Regions from separate parts of the Xanthomonas sp. NCPPB 3442 genome, predicted to be linked through region 4. Evidence: predicted binding sites of a transcription regulator. Region 4 holds the regulator's gene; each other region holds the start of a gene.

Region 1 (3,584 bases), 250 kb from region 4:
CCAAGGCGCTGCGCGATGCGATGGATCGCCTGAAGCAGCAGCTCGGCGATTCGGTCATCGTGCTGGCTGGCGCTTCGGGCGGCAAGGTGGCGCTCGTCGCCGGTGTGAACGGCAGCCCAACTGGCAAGGTGAAGGCAGGGGAACTCCTCGGTCACATCGCCAGTCAGATTGGCGGCAAGGGCGGCGGCCGTCCGGATCTCGCCCAGGGTGGTGGCGAGGACGGGCCCGCCCTTGCGACCGCACTCGACGGTGTGCCCCTCTGGGTCAAGCAACACTTGGGCTGAACACTTGTCCTGCTATGCCTTGCTGGCTAGCAGGATGTCCCGCTACCATTTCTGGTCTATTCCCTTTACGTAGGGCGCGTCTCAGTCAGGAGGCCGTCGATGCTGGTGGGAAATCCACCGGTTCCAGGAGATTTGCAAAATGTTGATCCTCACTCGCCGGGTAGGCGAAACCTTGATGATCGGCGACTCGGTCACCGTGACCGTTCTCGGCGTCAAGGGCAATCAGGTGCGCATCGGTATCACCGCACCCAAGGATGTGGCTGTGCATCGCGAAGAAATCTATCAGCGCATCCAGCGTGGGGATGAGCCGGTCGCCTCCGGCGCACATCACGGTGACGATTCTTCGAATTGATCGTTGTCAAGGGTTTACGTTAGCCCCTCTTACCCGGTATTCTTCGCGGCCTGCCACGGACATCGCGGCAGGCAGCAAAAACTGGAGCGATGCCCGAGCGGCTGAAGGGGCTCCCCTGCTAAGGGAGTATAGGGTCAAAAGCTCTATCGAGGGTTCGAATCCCTCTCGCTCCGCCAGTGTTCTAAACGCCCGCAAATCGCTGATTTGCGGGCGTTTTTATTTGTGCTGCGGGTTCGTCGAGAAGGCGATGCTGCTTGAGAGCGTCGCCTGCGGCAATGCGTGTCGTCGAAGTCTGCGATATCCGTGGGTGCTCGCTGGCGTTGGTTCAACGCTGCAGACGCCCTGGAGCACACTCCTGCCAACAGTACCCAGGCCATCAGTGAGGACGGCGAAAGGGTCACGCTGTGCGCGCGTCGCCAGCGGCCACAGTGCTTCAGGGAGTATCGCCTCCGAGCTCGGTTGCTAGCCGGAGGCTGGTAACGATTCTTTGCGTCTCTCACCGGCTGCATCTCAAGCATGAGAGTTGCCAGCTAGCGAAGGCCCTGGTCTTGCTCGCATCGCTCGACAGTCGATAGTGACGCCTTAGGCGCCTGCAGCGCGAGCGTGAGATTCCTTGTCGCGTTGCGAAGAGGTCGCGTCCTGCTTGCTCGCTGCCCCTCCGCCGGATTTCGGCGCATCTCTGACATGTCATTCCATCGGCATGGTTGGTGGCATGCGCTTGCGGAGAGGGCGCGACACCCGGCGAAGCAGCACTCTCCAGTGTCGTGTACGCCAACGCGCCGTGCAGCGCATCGAGCCAGGCGCATCGACGTCAGTAATGAGCCTCGTATCGATGGCGTCTTGGGCACTCCGGGTTTTTGCCGTCTTGCGCATGCAGGCGGGTGGCGTACGAAGGCGCTGATTCTGCGCGCGAGAGTGCAGCGTTTGGATCCGTCGCCGCTGCAACTGGAGCGATGCGCCACTGCACTCCAGCGAACCATCCAAGGAATAAGGATCAAAACCAAAACCAACCAAAGCCAGAACCGGGGCCGAAGACCCGGCGTGAAGGGCCTATTGATATTCGGCAGTCGAGGCTGGCAGCGCAGCCATTGAGGTCTTGCACCCCATTGGATCGCCTGCCCGGGCTGCCATAAAGGCAACTCAGGGCCAGTGCCATTGCCGCTTCGCGCCAGAGCGCGTCGCCGCTGCCTTACGCATCTGAACCGCCTTGTAGATGCGGTACGTGGTGGGGGTCAAGTAACCGGCGCATGGGTCGCTAAGGACGTGAACCATATCTCGGATGTTGACGTGATGCGCCTATCGCACCTGCTTGGACGTGTGTTCTCCTTCTGGGGGCGCGGGCTGCAACACAAGGTCGCAGCGGTGGACCGGGTGATGGCGGTGATCGAGTTCGATCTGGACGGTCGCATTCTGGATGCAAACTCGAACTTCCTGGCCCTGATGGGGTATCGGCTGGACGAGGTGGTCGGCCAGCATCACCGCATGTTCGTGACGGCCGCAGATCGCGACAGCGAAAGCTATCGGCACTTCTGGGAAGGGCTGCGGCGCGGCGACTTCAATGCCGGGCGCTTCTGCCGGCTGGACAAGCGCGGGCACGAGGTGTGGATCAATGCCTCCTACAACCCGTTGCTGGATCGATCCGGCAAGGCATATCGCGTGGTGAAGTACGCCACCGACATCACTGCGCAGGTACGCCAGACAGCCGACTTCGAGGGGCGCATCGACGCCATCGACAAGGTGATGGCGGTCATCGAGTTTTCGCTGGACGGCACCGTGCTCGCGGCCAACCAGAATTTCCTGCACGTGATGGGCTACCGGCTCGAGGAGATTCGCGGCAAGCACCATGGCATGTTTGTCGATGCCGGCACGCGCCAGTCGGCTGCGTATCGCGCGTTCTGGGATTCGCTCGGGCGCGGTGCCTTCGATGCGGGCCGCTATCGGCGCATCGGCAAGGACGGCAGGGAGGTGTGGATCCAGGCGTCCTACAACCCGGTGCTCGATGAGCACGGGCGACCGTACAAGGTGGTCAAGTACGCCACCGACGTGACTCGTCAGGTGATCGATTCGGCCGATGCGGACGGGCGTATCCGGGCGATCGACAAGGTCATGGGGGTGATCGAGTTCGACCTGCAAGGGAACGTGCTCGGTGCGAACGAAAACTTCCTGACCATCATGGGGTATCCGGCGGCCGAGGCGATCGGCCAACACCACAGCGTGTTCGTCGATGCGGCCTACTGCGCGTCCGAGGAGTACCGGCAGTTCTGGGCAAAACTGGCGAGCGGCCAGTTCGATGCGGGACGTTATCGCCGACTGCGCAAGGATGGCAGCACGGTATGGATCCAGGCTTCCTACAACCCGATCCTTGACGTCTCCGGGCGACCCTACAAGGTGGTCAAATACGCAACCGACGTCACTGACCAGGTGCGTTCGGCCGAACGGATGCGCGATTTGATGCTGCAGACCATGAGCATTGCGCAGAACGTGCAGCGCGAGGCGCACCATATTTCCGTGAGCAACCAGGAGCTGGTCAGTCGCGTGTCTACGCAGTCTGCTGCGGTGGCACAGACCTCGAGCACGATCGATCAGCTGGCCGCAACGGTGCGGGCCAATTCCGAGAATGCCCGTTCGGCGCGGCGCATGGCCGAAGACTCGGCCACGGTGGCGCGGCGCGGTGCCGAGGTCATTGCCGATGTGGTCAAGACCACCGCCGGCATCCGCTCGGCGACCGACCGCATCGGTCAGATCATCGAGGTGATCGACGGCATCGCGTTTCAGACCAACATCCTGGCCCTGAACGCTGCGGTCGAGGCGGCGCGTGCGGGCGAACAGGGGCGCGGTTTTGCGGTGGTGGCGACCGAAGTGCGTAGCCTTGCGCAGCGCTGCAGCGTGTCGGCCAGGGAGATCCGGTCCCTGATCGACAACGCGACCGATCAGGTCGGCGATGGCTC
Region 2 (3,584 bases), 2.1 Mb from region 4:
ATGCGCGATTGGCAGGCAGCCGAAGCGCTGCGCATACATCTGGCTCAGGCCGCAGGGCTCGAAGCGCGAGGGCATCAGCAGGAAGTCGGCACCGGCGAACATGCGCCGCGCCAGGCCTTCCTCGAAGCCGATGAAGGCGCCCACCTGACCGGGATAGCGCCTGGTCAGCTCGGCCACCTGCCGTTCGATCTCCGGCTCGCCGCCGCCGATCACCGCGATCTGGCCGCCAGCGGCCACGATCTGCGGGGCCACCTCGCAAATCAGGTCCAGGCCTTTCTGATGCACCAGCCGCGACACCACCGCAAACAGCGGGCCGGTGCTCTCGCGCAGCCCGAATGCCTTGCGCACCTGCGCTGCATTGGCCTGCCGGCCCTGCCACTGGTTCACGCTGAAGTGCGAATCCAGGTATTCATCGGTGCGCGGATCCCAGCTGGCGTCGATGCCGTTGACGATGCCGGTGAGCGCGCCCTTGGCAGCGCGACCGGCCAACAGCCGGTCCAGGCCGCAGCCCTGTGCCGGGCCGGTGATCTGCTTGGCGTAGCTGACGCTGACCGTGTTGACGTGGTCGGCATTGACGATGCCGCCGCGCAGGAACGACATCTGCCCATAGAACTCCAGCTCGGCCACTCGCTCGGCAGGGATGCCCAGCGCGGCAGCCATCGAATACGGCACCAGGCCCTGGTAGGCCAGGTTATGGATGGTCAGCAGGCACGGCGTGGTGCCGCCGGACCAGCGCACATAGCCGGCCGCCAGCGCGCAGGGCCAGTCGTTGAGATGCAGCAGGCGCGGTTTCCAGCCCAGGCCGGCGTGGCCGGCCGCAATCTGCGCGGCGGCATGCGACAAGGTGGCAAAGCGGATCGCGTTGTCCTCGAACTCCGAACCGCTGGTGCTCACATAGGGCGAGCCGTCGCGTTCGAACAACTCCTTGGACAGCAGGATATAGATCGGCAGCCCGTCCGATTGCACGATGCGGCCGATGTCGCAGGCCGGCAGCGCGGCATGCGCCAACACGCGGCCCACGATCTCCACCTTGCCCGCACGCTCGAGCACGGCGCGGTAGCCAGGGATCAGCACACGTACGTCGTAGCGGTGGCGCAGCGCGCGCGGCAACGCGGCCGCCACATCGCCCAACCCGCCGGCCTTGATGAAGTCCGCCATTTCCGACACCACGAACAAGGCACCGCGCGTGTCTGCCAACGAGACCGGCAAGCGCTCGTGGTGACGGATGAAGCGGCCACGCGCATCGCGCGGGCGCCCGCTCTTTTTCAGAGTCGGGAGCAGCGTGCTGCGCTCTAAGCGTGCGGTAGTAGCGTGAAGCGGCATCATGGCAACCATCGAAACATCCGTCGTAATGTGGGTGGAGACGGAAAAACGGCGAAGCGAAAACCGCCGTCTGCCGATTCAGCCAGACGACTTGCTACGAGTGAGGAGCGTGGGCAACGCGCGTACTCCACGTCGCCCTTGCAGAGGAATCTACACCCCGACCAAATAAAATATGCGTGAACACGTGCTGACTTTTCTGCGACAGCCCACATTCCTTTACGCGCAGTTGCGCACGCCTCAAGGCATAAGCGCCACATTGCAGTGCGATGACATCCCCGTCTCGGTGCGTTGGCCGTGACATGCACCGAATGCGGGAACTTCCGGCCGCGTTCGCCCTCATCCGGGTAACCGGTTCATCAATGCCTTGTTTCGGGCCTGGCGACCATGCTTCGCGCCCGGCCTGCATGCCGTTGCCGCGCGCTACGGCCCGGCTTGCTCAAGCGCCCCCTCCATGGGCCGATATCGAGCGTTAGCACAAGACCTCTCGAGACCCTGGCGCATGGCAGACCAGCCCGAACACCCAAGCCGCCCCCGTGGCGGGCTGCGCCGCCTGTTGCCCTGGGGCGGCACGGACACCGCGCGCCCTGCCGCTGCCCTGCCGACGGTGATCAATGGCGAGCGCAGCGGTCATGGCCTGGCCGCGCACCAGCTGGTGCCGGCCAAGGCCAAGTCCGGCGCACACGATCCGGCCGCTGCCACTGCATTGCTGATACGGCTGTTCTCACATGCCGCGCATCCCGAAGCGCTGCTGCTCGCGTTCGCTGAAGGCATCGCCAGCCTGCATGGCGAGCTCGGCGACATGGGCGTGCGCCTGAGCGCGGCGTACGCGGCCGGCGATTGGCCCGGCTATGGCCGTGCCTTGCGCCAGCTCATCGACAAATACATCCGCACCATCGATATCGGCGATTCGCTGGCCGAAGGCCGCACGGAAGCCGAGCAGCTGCGCGATCTGCTGCGCCACGCGCTGGGCAATGCCCTGGCCACGCTGTTGCAACGCAGCCCGGAGCTGGCCGAAGAGGCGCAAACGCTGGCATCGGCGCTGCGCCACTGGCGCCCCGGACACGAGCTGATCACGCTGGAACAACGCCTGCGCGAACTCAGCCACCAGATCGGCCTGCGCGCCGAAGATGCCAGCGAACAACAGAACCTGTTACTGGGCCTGTTCGACCTATTGCTGGAGAACGTCGGCGAACTCCTGGACGATCGCAGCTGGTTGCAGGGCCAGATCTCGGTGGTGCGGCAACTGATTTCCGGCCCGCTGGATGTCAGTTCCATCGAACAGGCACGCGGCACCTTGCGCGAGGTGACCTACAAGCAGGGTCTGCTCAAGCAGGGCATCGCCGAGTCCAAGACCGCCATGCGCGAAATGATGGTGTCCTTCGTCGACCGGCTGGACGGCATGGCCACCAGCACCGGGCAATACCACGACCGCGTTGCCGGCTATTCGCAGGCGATCGGCGAGGCGCGCGGCATCCCCGACCTCAACCGGCTGCTGCAGGACCTGCTGCAGGACACCGCCGGCGTACAGGCACAGGCCCTGGCAGCGCGCGACGAACTGCTCGCGGCACGCCGGCAGGTGGAAGATTCCGAACAGCGCATCGCCTTGCTCGAACAGGAGCTCAAGGACGTCGCCGGCCTGGTGCGCGAAGACCAACTGACCGGCGCGCTCAACCGGCGCGGCTTCGAAGAATTGTTCCAGCGTGAAGCCGTGCGCACCCAGCGCAGTGGCCAGCCCCTATGCGTGGCAATGCTGGACCTGGACGACTTCCGCCGCCTCAACGAGACCCACGGCCACGCCGGCGGCGACGCCGCGCTGCGCCACACGGTGGAGGTGGCCAAGGCGGTGCTGCGCACCACCGATGCCATCGCCCGCTTCGGCGGCGAGGAATTCGTGCTGCTGCTGCCGGACTCGACCATCTTCGAAGCCAGCGCGGCAGTGATCCGCCTGCAACGCGCACTGTCGCAGCGCTCGCTGCTGCATGACGACGTGCGCGTGTTCATCAGCTTCAGCGCCGGCGTGGCGCTACGTGGGACCGACGAGACCCAGGACGAGGTCATCCGCCGCGCCGACCGCGCCATGTACGACGCCAAGGCGGCTGGCAAGAACCGGGTGATCAACGCCGATTAGCGGCGATCGTCGGCGAACGCACGGTGCACCCGGGCGATCGCTAAGCGGCGTGTACCGTGCTGGCTGGCCTGGCGCCGCGCCGTGCATCAATGCGCGGGCTTGGCTCCGCGCAGCTTCTGAAACAGCATCACCG
Region 3 (3,584 bases), 510 kb from region 4:
GGGCTCCCGCGCGCAACGGGTCATGCAGGTGCTGCAGCAGCAAGGCGCGCTGTTCTTCGACGAAATCGCCGACGCGGCACATCTGATGAACACCGAGCTGGAAGATGCCTTGAGCGAGCTGGTGATGCGTGGCCGCGCGCATTGCGACAGCTATGCCGGCCTGCGCGCGCTGCTGGTGCCGGCGTCCAAGCGGCCGTCGGCACTGTCGCGGCAGCGTCGCCGTGCCAGCGCACTGGGCATCCGCGATGCGGGCCGCTGGGCGCCGGTGCGGGCGCTGCCCGACCTGCCGCTTGCCGAAGCCGCGCAGCGCCATCAGGACACGCTCGAACACGTCGCGCGCACGCTGCTGCGGCGCTACGGCGTGGTGTGCTGGCGGCTGCTCGAACGCGAGGCCGCATGGCTGCCGCCATGGCGGGAATTGCTGCGCATGTATCAACGGCTGGAAGCCCGTGGCGAAATCCGCGGCGGGCGGTTTATCGCCGGGCTGTCCGGCGAGCAGTTTGCGTTGCCGGACGCGATTGCGGCCCTGCGCCGTGTGCGCGCGCAGCCGTTGCCGCAGCAATGGATCTGCGTCAGTGCCAGCGACCCAAGCAACCTGCTCGGCAGTCTGCTGCCCGGCGAGCGGGTCGCGCGCGTGCCGGGCAATCGCGTCGCTTCGCTGGATGGGCTACCGATGGCGGTCTGGGCGGCAGACCGCTTCCAGGCCTTGCAGGAGCTCACCCCCGAGCAGGCCGAGCAGGCGTTGCGTCTGCTACAGCGCGGACCGGGCGCGGCCGAGCAATCGCCGATGGAGCGCTGGTTGGCTCAATCGCCCGCGGGCGGCGTGCCTTTTCCGGTCACGCGCGGAAGCGGACGCGACACATAGCGGCTATCTGCAACCACCCAGCGCCATGGCGCGTCCACGGCCTTGCGGATGCCGATGCGCGGCGTTGCCACTGGATGGGAGGGGGGCGGCACGCCGTCGTCTTCGATCCAGAGCCGCGCGGCCGCAGTGCTGAGATCCAGCCCATTGTCGGCGGCGGTCACGCCGAACGCCTGCGCCAGGCGGCCTGGGCCGGTGGTCAAGGCAGTGACCGGCGCGGCGCCGCGCGCGGCCTGCATGCGGTCGATTCCGTCCAGCGGTTCCAGTGCGCGGATCAGCACCGCATGCCCGGGCGCACCGCCGCAGACCGCATTGATTGCCCAATGCATGCCATAGATGAAATACACATACAGGTGCCCCGGCGCACCGAACATCACCCGCGTGCGCGGAGTCATGCCGCGAAACGAGTGCGCGGCCGGGTCGTCGCTGCCGCAGTAGGCTTCCACTTCGGTGATGCGCCCGCGGCGTCCGTCCGCACTGACCAGCACCTTGTTGAGCAATTGCGGCGCGACGTGGCGGGCATCGTGGGCATAGAACGTGCGGGGCAAGGGCTTTGCAGGCATGGCCAAAGCATAGCTGCGCAGACGTGATGTCCCAGCGGTGTGGCCTGGACAGCGCACGGGCGGGGGTAGGGTTTTTCCGAATATGGGCGGTGATGAGCGCGTGATCTGTCACAAAAGCGCAGATTCGATTTGATGAATAGGCACTCCGGCTCTGGATGCATCTCAAGCGCGTTTTGTCGTCGCCGATAGCCATTAGCGATGGGTTAGACCCGCCGTATCGCCATGCGCGGTACGCGCAGCGCCATCGCCTTCCTGTAGCGCATGTCGCCCACGCATCCTTCTTGAGAGAACTCCCCAATGTTAGGCAACTTCAGAATCGGAACCAGACTGATCGTGGCATTCCTGATCGTCTCGGCCATCGGCGCATGCATCGGGTGGGTGGGCTATTCCAACTCCGGCCGCATCAGCGCGCTGTCGACGTCGTTGTACGAGCGCGAGTTGCTCGGCATGTCCCACGTCAAGGAAGCCAACATCAACCTCATCTATGCCGGCCGCGCGCGCGCCAACCTGTTGTTGGCCAGCAGTGCAGAAGAGCGCCAGTCGCATGTGCAGAACATCGACAAATACACCGCCAAGGTGGTCGATCACATGGCCCGTGCGCGGGAGAGCTTCCAGAGCGAGGAAGGCAAGAACAAGCTGGCGCAATTCGATCGCGCCTGGCAGAAGTATCTGGACGAGCGCGGCCGCTTCATCGAAGTCGCCAACCGCGAAGCCTTGCGCGAGGCCAATCCGGAACTGGCCGCGCTCTCGCGCGCGGTACGTGCCAGTTCGGACGAAGTGGATAACCTGATGACCGACCTGAGCGGCCTGCGCGAGCGCAGCGCCGCGGCGGCCAACGCCGAAGCCGACGCGATCCACACACGCAGTTCCAGGCTGTTGGTGGCCATCATCTGCAGCGGCGTGTTGCTCGGTGCCATTCTCGGCGTGGTGATCAGCCGCAGCGTCACCGGGCCGATCCGCCGCGCGGTGGCGGTGGCCAACGGCTTGTCGGAAGGCGATCTCACCATGCGCATCGATGTGCATGGCCGCGACGAAACCGCGCAACTGCTCGAAGCGATGCGCACCATGGTGCAAAAGTTGTCGCAGGTGGTCGGCGAGGTCAATACCAGTGCCGAAACCCTTGCCAGCGCGTCGGAGGAAGTCAGCGCCACTGCGCAGTCGCTGTCGCAGGCGGCCAGCGAACAGGCCGCCGGTGTGGAAGAAACCAGTGCGTCGCTGGAGCAGATGACCGCATCGATCAGCCAGAACACCGAGAACGCGCGCGTCACCGACGGCATGGCCACCCAGGCCGCGAAAGAAACCGTGGAAGGCGGCGAAGCGGTGGTGGCCACCACCCAGGCGATGAAGCAGATCGCGCAGAAGATCGGCATCATTGACGACATCGCGTACCAGACCAACCTGCTTGCGCTCAATGCCGCGATCGAAGCCGCGCGCGCCGGCGAACATGGCAAGGGGTTTGCCGTGGTCGCCGCCGAGGTGCGCAAGCTGGCCGAACGCAGCCAGGTGGCCGCGCAGGAAATCGGCGAGGTGGCCAGTTCCAGCGTGGAATTGGCCGACCGCGCCGGTCGTTTGCTGGATTCGATCGTGCCCAGCATCAAGCGCACCTCCGACCTGGTGCAGGAAATTTCCGCCGCCTCCGAGGAGCAATCTTCCGGCGTCAGCCAGATCAATTCGGCGGTCGTGCAGTTGAGCCAGACCACCCAGCAGAACGCCAGCGCATCCGAAGAGCTGGCCGCCACTGCCGAGGAAATGAGCGCGCAGGCCGAACAGCTGCAGCAGAGCATGGCGTTCTTCCGGCTGGGCGGGCAGGGCGCGCCGACTCCGCCGCCCAAGCGCCGCAAGCAGGTCGCTGCGCGTCCGGCGCGTGCGGCGGGTACGCGTGGCTGGCGCAGCAACGCAGCGCCGGCGTATGCGATGTCCGAGGGCCCGGACGAAGGCCAGTTCGCGCGTTTCTGAGAGAGCGACCAATGACCGCACCGACGCTTGATGTGATGCCCGGCGATGCCGATGTCGCCGCGCAATATCTGACCTTTCAACTGGATGGCGAAACCTTCGCCACCAGCATTCTCGGCATCCGCGAGATCATTCAATACCGCGCTCCCACACCGGTGCCGTCGATGCCGGATTGCGTGCGCGGGGTGATCAATCTACGCGGCGCG
Region 4 (3,584 bases):
CGCGCACGGTCTGTTCGGCTTCGGCGCCGGTCTTGGCGGCGCCCTTGCCGGCCGCCTTGGGGGCGGGCGCATGCGCATCGTCGCCGTGTGCGGCGGCAGCCGGCTTGGCCGCGGCCGCCTGCGGCGCGGCCTTGACCGCCGGCGGGGCGCTCTTGGCGTCGAACTGCGCGATCAACGTGGCCGGTGCGTGCGGCACGGCTTCGCCCGAGCCCATGGCATCCAGCATGGCCTGCAGATAATCCAGCGATTGTTGCGCGGCATCGAAGTGATGCGCCTGCAGCACCGCCTGGCCCGAGCGCGCCATGCCCAGGGTTTCTTCAGCGGCGTGGCACAGCTCCACCATGGGCTTGATCGCCAGAAAGCCGGCGCCGCCCTTGAGCGTGTGGAAGCCGCGGAACACCGCGTTGAGCTGGTCGGCTTCTTCTGGCGCCTGTTCCAGCGAGACCAACTGTTCGCCGAGGCGATCCAGGATTTCCTGGGCCTCGACGATGAAATCGGCAGCAATATCGTCTGGAACAGCACTCATGGTTACAGCCCCAATCCGGACAGCAGGTCGTCGGCATCGTCCTGCGACACCGCGTGACGGTCCAGGCCCTTGACTGCAGGACCGGCAAGACCGCCGTCGTCTTTCTTCGGTTCGATGTTCTTCGGCGGCAGGCCGAGCGCACCGAAGCCTTCATGCACGCGCCGCACGATACCGGCCACGCGCCGGATGATCTGGCCGCTCAGGTCCTGGTAGCTCTGCGCCAGCGACAGCTCGGTCAGGTTGTGGCGCATCTTTTCCAGCAGCGCGCCCTGGTCCTGATTGAGCCCGCCGTTGCGCAGCTGGTTGGCTAGCTCGCGGCATTCTTCGACCAGATCCAGCGTGCGATGGCTGGCCTTTTCGGTCATTTCCACCACGTGGTCCAGACGCGAACAGGCATCGTCCAGTTCGCCGGCTTCTTCGGGGATGGTGGGCAGCTCGCCCAGCGCCTGGCCGAGTTCGCGGGCGAGCCGGCTCAGGCTCTGCATCATCGGGCGCGTGCGCAGGGCGGCGAGATGATCCACCTCGCGACGCCAGGCGACCTGGTCACCGCTTTCCAGTGCATCGAGTGCGTTCTGCAGGCGCTCGATCAACGCGGCACGTTCGGCATCGGTTTCCATGGTCGCGTTCATCAGGCGGTCGCCGCCAGACGTTCGAACACCTTGCCCAACTTTTCTTCCAGCGTCTGGGCGGTAAACGGCTTGATGATGTAGCCGTTCACGCCGCACTGGGCCGCTTCGATGATCTGCTCGCGCTTGGCTTCGGCGGTCACCATCATCACCGGCAGGTGCTTGAGCTTGGCGTCGGCGCGGATGTTGCGCAGCAGGTCGATGCCGGTCATGCCGGGCATGTTCCAGTCGGTGACCACGAAATCGAACGGGCCGGCACGCAACGCCGCCAGGGCGCTGTTGCCGTCTTCGGCCTCTGCGGTGTTGGTGAAGCCGAGATCGCCCAACAGATTCTTGACGATACGTCGCATCGTCGAGAAGTCGTCCACGATCAGGATCCGCATGTTCTTGTTCACATCAAGCTCCTAACACGAAAAATTACGCGAAAAATTCAGTCGTCGACTTCGACGCCGGCATCGGCCAGTTCGAAGACTTTGAGGCGGCCACGCAAACGCACCACCGCCTGGCCATGGATCTGGCACACGCGCGATTCGCTGACGCCCAGCACGGCGCCGATTTCCTTCAGGTTCAATTCCTGTTCGTAGTACAGCGACAGCACCAGCTGCTCGCGCTCGGGCAATTGGCCGATGGCCTTGCCCAGCTCGCGACCAAATTCGCCACGCTCCATCATCTGCTGCGGGTTGGGGCCACCCTTGGCGGTGGTGTCCAGCTCGCCGTGATCTTCGATGCGCGATTCCAGGCTCAGCACCTGGCCACGTGCGGCATCTTCCATCAGACGCAGGTAATCGGGCAGCGGCATTTCCATCGCGGCGGCCACTTCGGTGGCGGCGGCGGCGCGGCCGGTGTTCTGTTCGATCTTGCGCACGGCGGCGGCAGCGTCGCGGGCGCGGCGGTGCACCGAACGCGGCACCCAGTCGCCCCTGCGAATCTCGTCGATCATCGAGCCGCGGATGCGGATCGAGGCATAGGTTTCGAACGAAGCGCCCTGTTCGGAGTCGTAGCTGCGCGAGGCTTCGATCAGGCCGATCATGCCGGCCTGGATCAGGTCGTCCACTTCCACGCTGGCCGGCAGGCGCGCCGCCAGATGGTGGGCGATGCGGCGGACCAGGTCGGCGTGCTGGGTCACCACGTCGTTGGCGTTGTTGCGCTGCACGGCGCGGTACTGCGCGCTGGCCGTGGTTGCGGTAGCGGTGCTCATGCGGCCACTCCCCGTTGGATGATGCGTTCGACAAAGAACTCGACGTTGCCGCGCGGCACGGTCGGGGCCTGCCAGCGCGAGGTACGGCGTGCGATTTCGGCGATGGCCTGCGCCGACGGACTGGCGGGGTAGGCCTTGATGACCGGTTGCTGGCGCTGCACCGACAGGCGCAGCCAGTCGTCCTGCGGCACATGGCCGAGATAGTTCAGCGACACATCGCCGAGGAACTTTTCGCACACGCGCGAGAGCTTGTCGTACAGCAAGCGACCTTCGTTGGGGTCGCGCACCATGTTGGCGATGATCTGCAGGCGGTCCACGCCGCGTTCGCGCGAGAGCACCTTGATCAGCGCGTAGGCGTCGGTGATCGAGGCCGGCTCGTCGCAGACCACCACCACGGTGTCCTGGGCGGCCTGGCAGAAGGTCAGCACGCTGTCGGTGATGCCGGCGGCGGTATCGATGACCATCACGTCCAGGTCGCGTTCCAGTTCGGAGAACACGTTGACCAGGCCGATGTGTTGGGCCGGGGCCAGTTCGGCCATGTGGCGGCGACCGGAGGCGGCCGGCACCACCAGCACGCCGCCGGGGCCTTCGATGATGACTTCATCGAGCGTGCAACGGCCGGCAATCAGGTCGGCCAGGGTGTACTTGGGCGCCAGGCCCAGCACCACGTCCAGGTTGGCCAGGCCGAGGTCGGCGTCCAGCAGCAGCGTGCGTTTGCCCATGTCGGCAAGCGCCACGGCCAGGTTGGCGGAGATGTTGGTTTTCCCCACGCCGCCCTTGCCACCGGTCACGGCAATGGTGCGCACCGGGCCCAAAGGCTCGGGACGGGTCGCCGACAGGGGGAAGGCGTTGGTCAGCTTGGCGTATTCACGCGACTGCATGGTTGTGCTCCGGAGTACAGGGCTTATCGGCAGCGCGCCGCAAATCTTCAAGGCGAAGAACGAGACTGGCGGCATTGGCGCGGTGCAGGTCGTCAGGGACCCGCTGTCCGTCAGTCACCCAGGTGATGGGCATTTGGTGGTCGACCACCACCGACAAGGCGCTGCCGAAGCGGCCGGTCTCGTCGAGTTTGGTCAGCACCACGCCTTGGGGCTTGGCGTGGGCGAAGCGGCGTACGACCTCGTCGAGGTCGGAAAAATGGGCGTTGGCAGGCAGTACCAGCAGCGAGGTGACCTGCTGGGCGGCACGCAGCCAGTTCAGCTGGGCGGCCAGGGCGCGGTCGCGCTGGCCCATG

What was found. Region 4 encodes FliA, which starts transcription of late flagellar genes. Its sites were predicted from a motif close to TAAAGTTTNNCNNNCNNNGGCCGATAA; they were not measured.
Region 1: AC1POX_RS09680 (methyl-accepting chemotaxis protein) is a predicted target of FliA. The motif match lies at 1,869-1,895, and genes of this name have one in related genera.
Region 2: AC1POX_RS19930 (GGDEF domain-containing protein) is a predicted target of FliA. The motif match lies at 1,760-1,786, and genes of this name have one in related genera.
Region 3: AC1POX_RS12955 (methyl-accepting chemotaxis protein) is a predicted target of FliA. The motif match lies at 1,492-1,518, and genes of this name have one in related genera.

What each region holds. Positions count from the first base shown of each region.
Region 1 covers NZ_CM161514.1:2,201,554-2,205,137, forward strand. Annotated here, with positions in the region: gene alaS (alanine--tRNA ligase) at 1-284, shown strand, start outside; gene csrA (carbon storage regulator CsrA) at 424-636, shown strand; tRNA gene AC1POX_RS09675 (tRNA-Ser) at 720-812, shown strand; gene AC1POX_RS09680 (methyl-accepting chemotaxis protein) at 1,954-3,584, shown strand, end outside.
Region 2 covers NZ_CM161514.1:4,598,877-4,602,460, forward strand. Annotated here, with positions in the region: gene glgA (glycogen synthase GlgA) at 1-1,335, opposite strand, end outside; gene AC1POX_RS19930 (GGDEF domain-containing protein) at 1,823-3,451, shown strand; gene AC1POX_RS19935 (DUF808 domain-containing protein) at 3,538-3,584, opposite strand, start outside.
Region 3 covers NZ_CM161514.1:2,965,648-2,969,231, reverse strand. Annotated here, with positions in the region: gene AC1POX_RS12965 (DEAD/DEAH box helicase) at 1-865, shown strand, start outside; gene AC1POX_RS12960 (DNA-3-methyladenine glycosylase) at 805-1,410, opposite strand; gene AC1POX_RS12955 (methyl-accepting chemotaxis protein) at 1,723-3,381, shown strand; gene AC1POX_RS12950 (chemotaxis protein CheW) at 3,393-3,584, shown strand, end outside.
Region 4 covers NZ_CM161514.1:2,454,635-2,458,218, forward strand. Annotated here, with positions in the region: gene AC1POX_RS10660 (chemotaxis protein CheA) at 1-526, opposite strand, end outside; gene AC1POX_RS10665 (protein phosphatase CheZ) at 529-1,155, opposite strand; gene cheY (chemotaxis response regulator CheY) at 1,155-1,547, opposite strand; gene AC1POX_RS10675 (RNA polymerase sigma factor FliA) at 1,583-2,350, opposite strand; gene AC1POX_RS10680 (MinD/ParA family protein) at 2,347-3,231, opposite strand; gene flhF (flagellar biosynthesis GTPase FlhF) at 3,218-3,584, opposite strand, start outside.